DNA from 2 places in the Gordonia sihwensis genome. Region 2 is predicted to be linked to the other one. Evidence: riboswitches for the same ligand, from Rfam matches in the RefSeq annotation. Region 2 holds a riboswitch; the other holds the start of a gene.

Region 1 (6,590 bases), 1.9 Mb from region 2:
CATGAGTGCGATCAACAGCGTCCGTCGCGACACCCGGGCCGCGACCACCGCGATCAGCGGCGCGCCCACCACCACGCCCAGCGCATAGGCGGAGATCAGGTGCCCGGCGGTCGGCTCACTGACGCCGAGGCTCGACGCGATGTTCGGCAGCAGCCCCATCGCGACGAACTCGGTGGTTCCGATGCCGAATCCGCCGAGCGCGAGTGCTCCGACCACCCAGCCCACCCGCCGAGCCGGATGCTCGCCGTCGCACGATGCCGCCACGTCCTGAGTCTCGGTGTCCACCCGATGCGCAACACCCGCACGCCGAGCGCCATTCCACAGACCGCGGTGACCTCCGACACCCGGAGGAGAGGACTACCGCAGCGCGGCCTGCAGATTGTCGTCGAGGGCGCCCAGGAACTCCTCGGTGGTGAGGTACGCCTGGTCGCCGCCGACCAGCAGTGCCAGGTCCTTGGTCATCTTCCCCGACTCGACGGTCTTGATGACGACGTCCTCGAGCTTCTCCGCGAACTCGCGCACCTCGGGAGTGTTGTCGAGCTTGCCGCGGTGGTCCAGACCACGCGTCCAGGCGAAGATCGACGCGATCGGATTGGTCGACGTCGGCTTGCCCTGCTGGTGCTGCCGGTAGTGCCGGGTCACGGTGCCGTGCGCGGCCTCGGCCTCACAGGTCTGGCCGTCGGGTGTCATCAGAACCGAGGTCATCAGTCCGAGCGAGCCGTAGCCCTGGGCCACGGTGTCCGACTGGACGTCGCCGTCGTAGTTCTTGCACGCCCAGACGTAGCCGCCCTCCCACTTGAGCGACGAGGCGACCATGTCGTCGATCAGCCGGTGCTCGTAGTGCAGCCCCGCGGCATCGAACTCGGCCTTGAACTCACGCTCGAAGACGTCGGCGAAGATGTCCTTGAACGCGCCGTCGTAGGCCTTGAGGATGGTGTTCTTGGTGGACAGGTACACCGGATAGTTGCGCTGCAGTCCGTAGTTGAACGACGCGCGCGCGAAGTCCTCGATCGACTTGTTGAAGTTGTACATGCCCATCACGACGCCGCCCGACTCCGGGATTCGGACGATCTCGTGCTCGATCGGCTCGCTTCCGTCGTCGGGCGTGTACGTGATGGTGACCGTTCCCGCCGAGGGCACCTTGAAGTCGGTGGCGCGGTACTGGTCACCGAAGGCGTGACGCCCGACGACCACCGGCTTGGTCCAGCCGGGCACCAGCCGAGGCACGTTCGAGATCAGGATCGGAGCGCGGAAGATGGTGCCGCCGAGGATGTTCCGAATGGTGCCGTTCGGCGATCGCCACATCTTCTTGAGACCGAATTCCTCGACGCGGGCCTCGTCGGGGGTGATGGTGGCGCACTTGACGCCGACACCGTGCTTCTGAATCGCGTGCGCGGCGTCCACGGTGACCTGATCGTCGGTCGCGTCGCGGGTCTCGATCCCGAGGTCGTAGTAGTCCAGATCGATGTCGAGGTAGGGGTGGATCAGCTTCTCTTTGATGAACTGCCAGATGATTCGCGTCATCTCGTCGCCGTCGAGTTCGACGACGGTGCCCTCGACCTTGATCTTGCCCATATGGCTCTGTGCCCTCCTCAGCAGTAGACCGCCGGCCACTCGTCCTCAAACGTAATACGGACGGTCGTTCGGCGCGGCGGGCTCCAAACAGAACGCGCGTACTGTTTTAACCAGCATATCCCATGAGCAGCTCAGCGACCGAGCGATCGTGCAAGCACCGCCGTGCCACCGCAGATCCGCGCCGAATGCACTGTGCGGCAGCAGTTCTCCTTGTACACAGCGCCGACGCGCCGAGACCGACCGCTCGCACCGGTCGCCGCTTTTGCGCGGTCCTACCACATCGCCCACCGAGTCGACAGATTTACGACCAGGGGCGGTGAAGCCGTTTCAACAGCCGCATCGAGTTGATATATCCTCAGCAACAGGTCATGAGTGTCAGCGCACAGCCCCGGCTTGCTGACCGGCAACCCTCCATCCGCGGTGGGGTGCTCCGGGTGATGACCTGGCTGCGACGGAAGTCGCCGCAGCAAGCGCGGGTCCGAGGGTCGGACCCAACATACGAGGCCCGCCCCGGGCCGCCGACCGAAGAAAGAGAATGACGTCTCATGTCTGACGCCGCGAATTGGAGCTTCGAGACCACCCAGGTGCACGCCGGGCAGGTAGTCGACGCGACCGCCAAGACACGCGCACTGCCGATCTACCAGACCACGTCGTACGTGTTCGACAACACCGACCACGCGGCGAACCTGTTCGCGCTCGCCGAGCCGGGCAACATCTACACCCGGATCATGAATCCGACGCAGGACACCGTCGAGCAGCGCCTCGCGGCTCTCGGCGGCGGCGTCGCGGCCCTCTTGGTGGCCTCCGGCCAGGCCGCCACCACCTACGCGATTCAGAACATCGTCGAGGCCGGCGGACACGTCGTCTCTAGCCCCCGCATCTACGGCGGCACATACAATCTCTTCCACTACACGCTGCCGAAGTTCGGCATCGAGGTCTCGTTCGTCGACGATCCCGACGATCTCGAGTCGTGGAAGTCGGCGATCCGGCCCAACACCCGCGCACTGTTCGGTGAGACCATCGCGAACCCGCACAATCAGGTCCTCGACATCGCCGGAGTGGCGGACGTCGCACACTCGCACAGCCTCCCGCTGATCGTCGACAACACGGTCGCGACGCCGTATCTGCTGAATCCCATCGAGCACGGGGCCGACATCGTCGTGCACTCGGCTACCAAGTACATCGGCGGTCACGGCACCGCGATCGGCGGCGTCATCATCGACGGCGGCACCTTCGACTGGCGCGTCCAGCGCGACGGTGAAGACCTGTTCCCCGGCTTCACCACCCCGGACCCGAGTTACAACGGCGTCGTCTTCGCCGACCTGGGGGCTCCGGCCTACGCGCTCAAGGCGCGGACGCAATTACTGCGCGACACGGGCGCGGCCATCTCGCCGTTCAACGCCTTCCTGCTGGCTCAGGGCATCGAGACGCTGAGCCTGCGCGTGGAGCGCCACGTCTCCAATGCACAGAAGGTGGCCGAGTTCTTGGAGGCCAACGACCAGGTCACCTCGGTCTCGTACGCCGGTCTCAAGTCGTCGCCGTACTACGAACGGGCGCAGAAGCTGCTGCCGAAGGGCGCCGGCGCGGTCATCGGATTCGAGATCGAGGGCGGCGTCGAGGCGGGCAAGGCCTTCGTGAACGCGCTGACCCTGCACAGCCATGTCGCCAACATCGGCGACGTCCGCTCGCTGGTGATCCACCCCGCGTCCACCACGCACAGCCAGCTCTCCCCGGAGGAGCAGCTGGCCGCCGGTGTGACGCCCGGTCTAGTCCGGCTCGCCGTGGGCATCGAGGGCATCGACGACATCCTCGCCGACCTCACCACCGGGTTCGCCGCGGCAGCGCGAGTCAAGTAGCCGTTGTCTCGTCCACTGCCGTTGTCTCGTCCACTGAAGGGAGGCCAGGTGTCGGTCAGTATCGACCCGGCCACGACGGTGAGCGACCCCGACTGGGCCACCCGTCCGGACGGAGCTCAGGTCAGTGTCTCGATCGGCGATCTGACTCTCGATTCGGGGGCCACGCTGGCCGACGTCACCGTCGCCTTCCAGAAGTGGGGCACGCCGACGGCGGCCCGGGACAACATCGTGTTGGCGCTGCACGCGCTCACCGGTAACTCGCACGTCGCCGGCCCGGCCGACGATCAGTTCTCGATGACCGGATGGTGGGACGGACTGATCGGGCCGGGCTGCGCGGTCGACACCGACGAATGGTGCGTGTTGGCGCCGAACGCGATCGGCGGCTGCTTCGGCTCCACCGGTCCCGGCTCCCTCGCTCCCGACGGCAGGCCGTGGGGGTCACGCTTCCCGCGGCTCACCGTTCGCGACCTCGTCCGGTCGGAGTCGCTCGCGCTGGAGGCACTCGGCATCAGCCGGCTGGCCGCCGTCGCGGGCGGCTCGATGGGCGGTGCCCGTGCCCTCGAATGGGCGGTCACCTACCCCGACGCGGTCGGCGCCGCGCTGGTGCTGGCGGTGGGCGCGCGGGCCAGCGCCGATCAGATCGGCACGCAGACCACCCAGATCGAGGCGATCAAGTCCGATCCCGCGTGGCAGGGCGGCGACTACTACGGGACCGGCCGCTCCCCCAGCACCGGAATGGGTATCGCGCGCCGGATCGCGCATCTGAGCTACCGAAGCGACCGCGAGCTCGACCAGCGTTTCGAGAACCGCCCCCAGGGGGAGGAGAACCCGCTGGTCGACGGCCGCTACTCCATCGCCAGCTATCTGGAGCACCAGGCCGAGAAGCTCAAGCGGCGCTTCGATCCGGGCGCCTACGTGGTGCTCTCGGACGTCCTCAACAACCACGACGTCGGCCGCGACCGCGGCGGCGTCGCGGCGGCCCTGGCCGGATGCAGCGTGCCGACCGTCGTCGGCGCCATCGACTCCGACCGGCTGTATCCGCTGTACCAGCTCGAGGAGATCGCCCGCGAGCTCGGCGACTGCGTCGGCGGGCTGCACGTGATCCGCTCCGACGCCGGCCACGACGGATTCCTCACCGAGTTCGAGCCGATCCGGGAACTCCTCGCGAAGACGATGGACGTCGCGCGCCTGCGGCGGTCGGCGGACTGAGCCGCACCCCGCAGCGCTCACTCTCACAGTTCCGTCGAGGTCACCCAGTACTCGGTGAACCGTCCGTCGCGGACGCTCAGGATGTCGTTGCCCGTCAGATACGAGATCTGTCCGTCGGACGTCGTACCCTGACCTGCCCACCGCCCGGCCACGTAGCCGTCGGCGGCGAACGGCCCGACCTCCACCTCGAAGACCAGGTCCCGGTAGGTGGCTTTCGTGGCGTCGACCAGTGCGGCGAGCTTGCCGGGACCGGCGACCTCCGCGCTCGGCCAGTGCCCGAGGAAGTCCTCGCTCACCAGTTCCTCGGCGACCGCCTTGAGACGTTCACGGTCGGTCGGCCCGTTCCACAATTCATCGATCCAGCGGCGATACAGATCGCATGCGTCGGCAGATTCGGTCATGCCTCAACCGTGACACATCACGGCGCCGACCCGGCGGAGGTGCTATGCGGTTCCGAGCGAGTCGATCGATGTGGCGAGCCAGAGCACGGTGCCGCCGAGCGCCGCCATGGCGCAGATGTCGAAGACGCGGCTGCGCACCTGCAGGAGGCCGACGCGATTCGCCGGAAGGAACGCACGGAACACCGCGCCCAGGAGCATCGCCGAGCCGAAGACGAATGCCCCGCGTCGCCAACGGTCGATCAGCACCAGCAGCGCCGCGACGGCGATCACCGCCAGAACGGTGTAGTAGGGCACGTTCGCGATGAAGCCGTGCAGCTTGCGGGCACGGCGCATCGATTCCACCCGTGCCGAGTCGACCGGGACGGGCCCGTCGTGCGCGGCACCCCCGGACGCCTCGGCCGCCATCACTTGCTCTCGAGGTCCGCCAGCTGAGCTTCGGCGCGCTCGACGACGTTCGCCAGCAGGAATGCGCGCGTCAGCGGACCGACGCCGCCCGGGTTGGGCGACACTGCGCCGGCGACCTCCCAGACGTCGGGGTGCACGTCGCCGGTGAGTCCCGCCTCGGTGCGGCTGACGCCGACGTCGATGACGGCGGCACCCGGCTTCACCATGTCGGCCGTGATCAGGTGCGGCACGCCGGCTGCCGCGACCACGATGTCGGCGCGGCTCACCTCGGCCGCGAGGTCGCGGGTACCGGTGTGGCACAGCGTGACCGTCGCGTTCTCGCTCCGGCGGGTCAGCAGCAGGCCGATCGGCCGGCCGATGGTGACGCCGCGGCCGACCACGGTGACGCGCGCGCCGTCGAGCGGGATGTCGTAGCGGCGCAGCAGGTGGATCACGCCGCGCGGCGTGCACGGCAGGGTCGACTCCTTACCGAGCACGAGGCGGCCGAGGTTGATCGGATGCAGACCGTCGGCGTCCTTCTCCGGTGCGATGCGCTCGAGCGCCGCGTTCTCATCGAGGTGCTTGGGCAGCGGCAGCTGCACGATGTAGCCGGTGCACGCGGGGTCCGCGTTGAGTTCGTCGATCGCGGCGTTCAGCTGCTCGGTGGTCGCGTCGGCCGGGAGATCCTTGCGGATCGACGCGATGCCGACCTTGGCGCAGTCGGAGTGCTTGCCCTTCACGTACGAGTGCGAACCCGGGTCGTCGCCGACGAGCACGGTTCCCAGTCCGGGAGTGATCCCGGCTGCGTTGAGCCGCGCCACGCGGGCGCTCAGATCGGTGAAGATCTCGTCGCGGGTGAGTTTGCCGTCCAGTCGAATCGCCGTCACGGGTCTCTATTGTTCCACTATCCCCGCCGATCGCGCGTACCCCCTAGTCGACGGCGCGCGCAGCGGCCGTGCCGCCGACCAGTGCGACGCACGCCGCCACCGCCGGCTCCTCGAGCGAGCTCAGCGGAAGGCCGCGTTCGATCGTCGATGCCGCGAGTTCCCGAATGCCTCCCCAGACGATCACCGCGGTCTCGCGAGACATCGGCGGGATGCCCGCGGCGTGGAACCGGTCCGTGCCGGTCAGGCGTGCCATCAGAGCCGTGAACGCCTCCAGCGAA
Region 2 (6,590 bases):
CCGAGGAGGCGGACGAATATCTCGAACTCCTCCGCGGACCAGTCCTCCACGGTTTCGCCGACGAGTCGTCGTCTCGACTCGGCGATCTCGCAGACCTTCTCCCGGCCGTCGTCGGTGAGGACCAGCTGCGACGCACGCCCGTCTTCGGGGTGCGCCTCGCGCCGGACGAATCCTTCCTTCACCAACTGCGCGACGTGCCGACTGGTGGTCGAGGGGTCTGTCACCAGCCGATCGGCGAGGTCGCGCGAGCGCATCGGGCCGTTCCGCAGGACGAAGAGCGCTCGGTACGCGGCGGTCTCGAGTGAGCCATTGCGTCCGTTCCAGATTCCGGTGTGCAGCGCCCGATCCCTGAGCCGCGTGTATCGGCTGAGGGCGACGAACATCTCGTCGAGCTGTTCGGGCGTCGCTTTCACTCTCATCCCTCTTCGTTGCAGTCTGCAATCAACTAATTGCGCTCTGCAAGTATGAGAGGTGCCGGCTCCCGGCCGCAACTGAGAAATTTCGGCATAAATGGACGTACGTCCCGCGCCCGGCGAACCCCACCGCGCCCGCTGTGAAAGCGGACGAGAAATCTACCGCCGCACCAGATCCGACAGCGCGGCCAGCAGACGATCGACATCGTCCGACGACGTCCCGAGACCGAAGCTGGCCCGGACCGCACCGTCGGGGTAGCCCAGCTTCCGCAGCAGCGGATGCGCGCAGAACTTGCCGTCGCGCACGCCGATCCCCCGCGTCACCGACAGATATTCGGCGACACTGCGCGGGGAATGGTTCTCCACGGTGAAGCCGGCGATACCGACGCGGTCGGCCGCATCGTCGAAGCCCCGCAGCGGATGCACGCCGGGCAGCAGCGCCAACCCCTCGTCGAGACGCTGCTGCAACCGGTGCTCGTGATAGCCGATCTCCTCGAAACCGATGTCCTGCAGGGCCTGCGCCGCCGCTGCGAGCGCCACCACCCCCAGCGTGTTGGGAGATCCGGCTTCGTGACGAGCGGCACCGGTGTGCCACGCGACTCCGCCGTCGAGGTCGACGTCGGCGGTGGCGCCGCCGCCGGCCAGGTACGGTTCCGCCGCATCGAGCCAGTCGCCGCGGCCCACCAGCACGCCCGCACCGAACGGCGCGTACAGCTTGTGGCCGGAGAAGACGAGGTAGTCGATGCCCCAGGACGCGATCGAGACGGCGCGGTGCGGGACCAGTTGCGCGGCGTCCACCAGAATGCGCGCGCCGTGCCGATGCGCCGCCGCGGCCAGCCGTCCGATCGGCAGCACCTCGCCGGTCACGTTCGACGCACCGGTGATCGCGAGCAACGCGGCGGGCGCGGCAGCGAGTTCTGCTTCGAGCCGCCCCACCGTCTCTTCGACGGTGCGGGCCGCCGGCACCACGCGAGCGCGGCCCGTCCGGGTCCAGGGCAGCAGGTTGGCGTGGTGCTCGATGTCGAGCACCACCACGTCGCCGGGGGTGACGTGCGCGGCGAGATTGACGGCGTCGGTGGTGTTGCGCGTGAACACCACCGTGTCGTCGCTTCGACCGCCGACGAACCGCCGGACGGTCTCCCGAGCCTGTTCGTATCGCGCTGTCGTGACCTGAGAGAGATGGCCCGCGCCCCGATGCACGCTCGCATACTCGGTCAACGCGCCGGAGAGCCGTTCCGCGACAGACACGAGAGCCGGGGCCGATGCCGCGTAGTCGAGGTTCGCGTAGACGGTCTCGCCCCCTGCGGTGGTCGGCACCGTGGTGTCGGCACCGACCACCGGCGCGAGGGGACGAATGGGTGCCGGGCACACGGCCCGGTCGAGGATTGCGGTCATGACACGACTCCAGTAGATCTCCGCACTTGCCGGACGTCGGTCGACGCCGGCCGGGTCGTCACCTGGAGCACCCCACCGCGGTGGAGGGTTGCCGACCGGCCAGCCAGGGCTTCGCACCGGTTCTCGTGACCCGCCGTCAAGGATGCCGGTACGCGTCATTCGCGGAAAGCATTAAAACCACGGCGGGTGTAATCACCGGCGGATCCGCAGTTAGCGTGGTTTCAACATCCCTGTTCAGAAAGGCCTCCCGTGGTTCATCCGTCCGACCCGCAGTATCCGAGCGGCGCTCCCGGCCGGCCCCTGCCACAACCGCCCCTGACACAACCGCCACAGCCGTCGCCGTACGGGCCGCCCCACCGGTACGGACCCGCGCAGCCGCCGTACGCACCGAACCCCTTCCCGCCCGGCCCGTGGCCGCAGCAGCCGCCGGTGAAGGGTCCGAAGCCGATGTTCTTCGGCATCGTGGCGGTGACCGCACTGGTGGTCGCCGGACTGACGACGCTGCTGATCCTCGCCCCCTGGGACTCCGACAGCGACACCGGTGCGGCGCCGGAGACCACGCGGACGTTCGCGCTCAAGGGCGGGACGTCCGTGGAGGTCCGGGTGCCCGCCGGCTGGACCGCCGTCACCGACACCAACGACGGCGCGCCCGTCGTGGTGCTGCGGGCCGCCGACGACGACCGGGTGCTGTCGCAGATGTCCGACGACCTCACCTCGCTCGGCGAATCCGGCTCGGGGACCCCGGTACACACGGTGGTGGTGTTCGCCGACAGTTGCTCCGGAACCGCCTCCGTCGGCGAGTGGAAGACCAAGAGCCGTGACGACTCCGCGAACGGCCACACCGAGCAGTGGCTGTACGCGACCTCGAGCGTCGACGGTCGCACCTGCGTCAACATGTCGGGTGCCGACGCGGGCGCCGACCCCGTCTCCGCCGGATCCGCGGGCCGCGACCTCCTCAAGCGGTTGATCAGGGAGAAGCGCATCACAGCAACGAAGTCCGTCTAGCTCTCGCGGGTAACCTGGCCAGGTGCCTGCCGGTCTGTCGTTTCTGCTGTCGAACACCGATCTCAACGCCCGCGGATTCGGAGTGCGCGCCGCGTTCGGCTCCGTGGCGCAGGCGCGAGAGGCCCTCGCCGCCGGCACCGTCGACTTCGTCGGCGGCGCCCTCGGCTTCGACACCGGCGGTCCCGCATCATTGATCGCCCCCGAACGGGTCGACTTCTCCCCCGCAGCCACTCCCGCGACGGTCGACGGCTCGGTGGTCGCGGAGGTCTCGGTGACCCCGGACTCGGTGCACCGCGAGCGAGTCGTCCGCGCACTCGACGCCATCGCGTCGGGCGCCGCCGAGAAGGTGGTCGTGGCTCGCAGCCTGGGCGCGTCGCTCACCCGGGCCGTCGAGCCTGCCGAACTGATCGGCCGATTCACGGCCACTGCCGGCGGGTCGACGGTGTTCGCCGCCGATCTGAGCGCAGCGCCGGGACACGACGGCAACTGGCTGATCGGCGCGAGTCCGGAACTCCTGCTCCGCAAACGCGGTTCCATCCTCCAATGCGTTCCCTACGCGGGGTCGGCCCCGAAGTTCGACGCCGGAGGCCGTCCCGTTCCGAACGCCGCCGAGGAACTCAGCCGTTCGGCGAAGGACTTGCGCGAGCACGCGTACGTCGTCGACTATCTGCGCGACCTGCTCCAACCGCTGTGCAGCCGTATCGCCATCCCCGACCGGCCGCAGACCATCTCCACCAACCACGTCTGGCATCTGGCGACGCCGATCACCGGAGAGCTGGCCGATCCGACGATCACGGCGCTGGAACTGGCGGCGCTGCTCTCCCCGACGCCCGCCGTCTGCGGGACACCGACCGAAGCCGCGGCGCGGATCATCGAGGAGGTCGAAGGACCGCGGGAGTTCTACGCCGGAACCGTCGGCTGGTGCGACGCCGCCGGCGACGGGGAATGGGTGGTCTCGATCCGGTGTCTCGAGCTCGACTCGTCACGCACGAGGGTCAGCGCCTGGGCCGGAGGCGGCATCGTCGCCGGCTCCGACCCCGACGCCGAGGTGGCCGAGACTACCGCGAAGTTCCAGACGGTGCTCAGTGCACTGGCCGACGCGGACCGCCCGGTGCGTGCCGACGCCTGAGCTCAGCCCAGCGCCGCGTCCAGATCGCGCAGCAGATCGTCCGCGCTCTCCAGACCCACCGACAGCCGGACCATCGAGTCGGTGAGACCGATCGCCGCACGGCCGTCGGGCCCCATCGCCCGGTGGGTGGTGGTGGCCGGATGCGTGATGAGGCTCTTGGCGTCACCGAGGTTGTTGGAGATGTCGATGATCTGCAGTCCGTTGAGCACTTCGAAGGCCCGCTCCTTGCCGGAAAGACCCGGCCGGTCGGCGAGTTCGAACGTGATGACCGTTCCCCCGCCGGACATCTGCGAGCGCGCCAGCTCGTACTGCGGGTGCGACGACAGGAAGGGATAGATCGCCTTGGCCACCCGGGGATCGGCGTCGAGGAATTCGGCGACTCGCAGCGCGGTGGCGACCGACTGGTCGAGGCGCAGCTTCATCGTCTCGAGGCCCTTGAGCATCACCCACGCGTTGAACGGACTGAGCGCCGGACCGGTGTGACGCATCAGTTCCCGCACCGGGCCGTCGATGAACTCCTGCGTGCCGAGCACCGCACCGCCCATCACCCGGCCCTGGCCGTCGATGTGCTTGGTTCCCGAATACACGATGACGTCGGCGCCCATGTCCAGACCGCGCTGCAGCAGCGGGGTCGCGAAGACGTTGTCGAGCACCACCGTCGCGCCGGCCGCGTGCGCCATCTGCGACACCTTGCGGACATCGACCAGCGTCTGCATCGGATTCGACGGCGTCTCGAAGAACACCGCGTCCGTCGGCTCGGCGAGGGCCCGCTCCCACTGGTCGAGGTCTTCTCCGTCGACGAAGACCGTCTCGACGCCCCAGGACGGGAGGATCTCGTTGCAGATCACGAAGCAGGAACCGAAGAGGCTGCGCGCCGCGACGAGGCGGCTGCCCTTCTTCAGCAGCGCACCCAGTGCCACGAACACCGCGGCCATGCCGCTCGCCGTCGCGAAGCAGGCCTGCGTCCCCTCGATCTGGCGGAGCCGCTCCTGAAACATCGCGACGGTCGGATTCCCGTAGCGGGTGTAGACGAAACGCTGTTCTTCGCCGGTGAAGGCGCGTTCGGCCGCCTCGGCCGACTCGTAGACGTATCCGCTGTTGAGGTAGAGCGCTTCGGAGGTCTCGAAGAAGCCGGAGCGAAGGATCCCACCGCGCACGGCGACGGTCTCTGGAGAAACCCAGTCGGGCAGCTCTCGGCTCATTTCACAGACTCCTTCATGACTGTCGCCAGGGCAGCGACGCGGCGCGCCAACCGGCCCCGCCACGGTGCCCGTCGGCGTCGATCGGGCCTTCGAACCCGTCGAGAATGTTGTACGCCTGCCCGAATCCGGCGGCGACCGCGGCCTCCGCGGCACCGATGGACCGATGGCCCGAGCGGCACAGGAACAGCAGTTCGTCGTCCGGCTCCACGCCGGCCTCGCGCAGTTGGTCGACGAAGCGCGGATTGGGCGCACCGTTCGGGTAGTCGATCCACTCGACGAACAGCGTGCGCTTGCCGAGCGATTCGGTGTCCGGCACTCCGACGAAGTTCCATTCCGCTTGCGTGCGGCAGTCGATGAGGACTGCCTTCGGATTCTCCGCGAGCCGCTGCCATGCCTGCTCACACGTCACGTCGCCGCTGTAAGTCATCGGTTGCACACCTTCCACTCACCGTTCTCCCGGATCAGCCGCAGCGAGGTCGTCTGTTCGTCGTCCGCGGTGTTCTCGCGGTTCCAATGCGCTTTCACGGTGGCGCTGTCGCCGGTGACTTCCACGTCCATGTTCGGCACGACGATCTTGCCCTTGGCCTCGTTCTCGGCGCGGTTCTGCTCCGCGAACTGGACCGACTTCGGGAAGTCGGCGGCGTCCACATCGGCCTGACAGAACGAGCCGACGTACTGGTCGTAGTTGAGCGTGCCCATCGCGCTGTACATGTCGTTGACCGTGTGCTGCACCTGAGCGGAGTCGCTGAGCCGTTCCTCCGGCGGATTCACCAGAGCGGCGATCAGGACCCACGCCAGCAGCACCACCACGAGCGCACCGGCCAGAATCATCGGGAGCGCCGCTTTCCACGACCGCGGCTGGTCGTCCTCCGGGAGGTCGTGAGACGCCGGCTGGTCTTCGTTCATGACAGCCGAGTGTATCGGCCCATGTCCAGGGACTTTCAACCGTGCCGTCCGGCAACGGGCCACCTTCACCGGGCGCGATTCGTCAATAGTTTTCGGCACCCGATCTTCGACTGAGGTATACCTCACATCGAAATTTTGGCGGCGACCTCACAAGACATAACGTAGAGGTATCCCTGTCCAACCAGCTGAGGAAGCACCTGGAAATGAGTGACAACAGCCGCCCGTTGCGGGTCGCGATCGTCGGTGCCGGGCCGGCCGGCATCTACTGCGCCGATGCACTGATGAAGTCCGACACCGCGTCCGAGCGCGGCGTGAGCATCGATCTCTACGAGCGCATGCCCGCCCCGTTCGGTCTCATCCGGTACGGCGTCGCACCCGATCACCCGCGCATCAAGGGCATCATCAACGCTCTGCACAAGGTGCTCGACAAGCCCCAGGTCCGCCTGCTCGGCAACATCGACTACGGCACCGACATCACCCTCGCCGACCTGCGCAAGCACTACGACGCCGTCGTCTTCTCCACGGGCGCCACCGACGACC

Evidence for each region. Region 2 has a riboswitch for S-adenosylmethionine ahead of P5P27_RS16505 (aminotransferase class V-fold PLP-dependent enzyme). Riboswitches for the same ligand answer to the same signal wherever they lie in the genome.
Region 1: another riboswitch for S-adenosylmethionine. It lies ahead of P5P27_RS05125 (bifunctional o-acetylhomoserine/o-acetylserine sulfhydrylase); the one in region 2 lies ahead of P5P27_RS16505 (aminotransferase class V-fold PLP-dependent enzyme).

What each region holds. Positions count from the first base shown of each region.
Region 1 covers NZ_CP121248.1:1,070,599-1,077,188, reverse strand. The annotation lists gene P5P27_RS05135 (MFS transporter) at 1-264, opposite strand, end outside; gene P5P27_RS05130 (NADP-dependent isocitrate dehydrogenase) at 358-1,575, opposite strand; SAM riboswitch class IV at 1,940-2,054, shown strand; gene P5P27_RS05125 (bifunctional o-acetylhomoserine/o-acetylserine sulfhydrylase) at 2,121-3,431, shown strand; gene metX (homoserine O-acetyltransferase MetX) at 3,480-4,640, shown strand; gene P5P27_RS05115 (nuclear transport factor 2 family protein) at 4,664-5,041, opposite strand; gene P5P27_RS05110 (DUF3017 domain-containing protein) at 5,084-5,446, opposite strand; gene P5P27_RS05105 (bifunctional methylenetetrahydrofolate dehydrogenase/methenyltetrahydrofolate cyclohydrolase) at 5,446-6,312, opposite strand; gene P5P27_RS05100 (TetR/AcrR family transcriptional regulator) at 6,356-6,590, opposite strand, start outside.
Region 2 covers NZ_CP121248.1:3,445,646-3,452,235, forward strand. The annotation lists gene P5P27_RS16500 (MarR family winged helix-turn-helix transcriptional regulator) at 1-419, opposite strand, end outside; gene P5P27_RS16505 (aminotransferase class V-fold PLP-dependent enzyme) at 573-1,808, opposite strand; SAM riboswitch class IV at 1,826-1,939, opposite strand; gene P5P27_RS16510 (hypothetical protein) at 2,238-2,813, shown strand; gene P5P27_RS16515 (isochorismate synthase) at 2,836-3,942, shown strand; gene P5P27_RS16520 (O-succinylhomoserine sulfhydrylase) at 3,945-5,144, opposite strand; gene P5P27_RS16525 (rhodanese-like domain-containing protein) at 5,158-5,571, opposite strand; gene P5P27_RS16530 (Rv0361 family membrane protein) at 5,568-6,050, opposite strand; gene P5P27_RS16535 (FAD-dependent oxidoreductase) at 6,254-6,590, shown strand, end outside.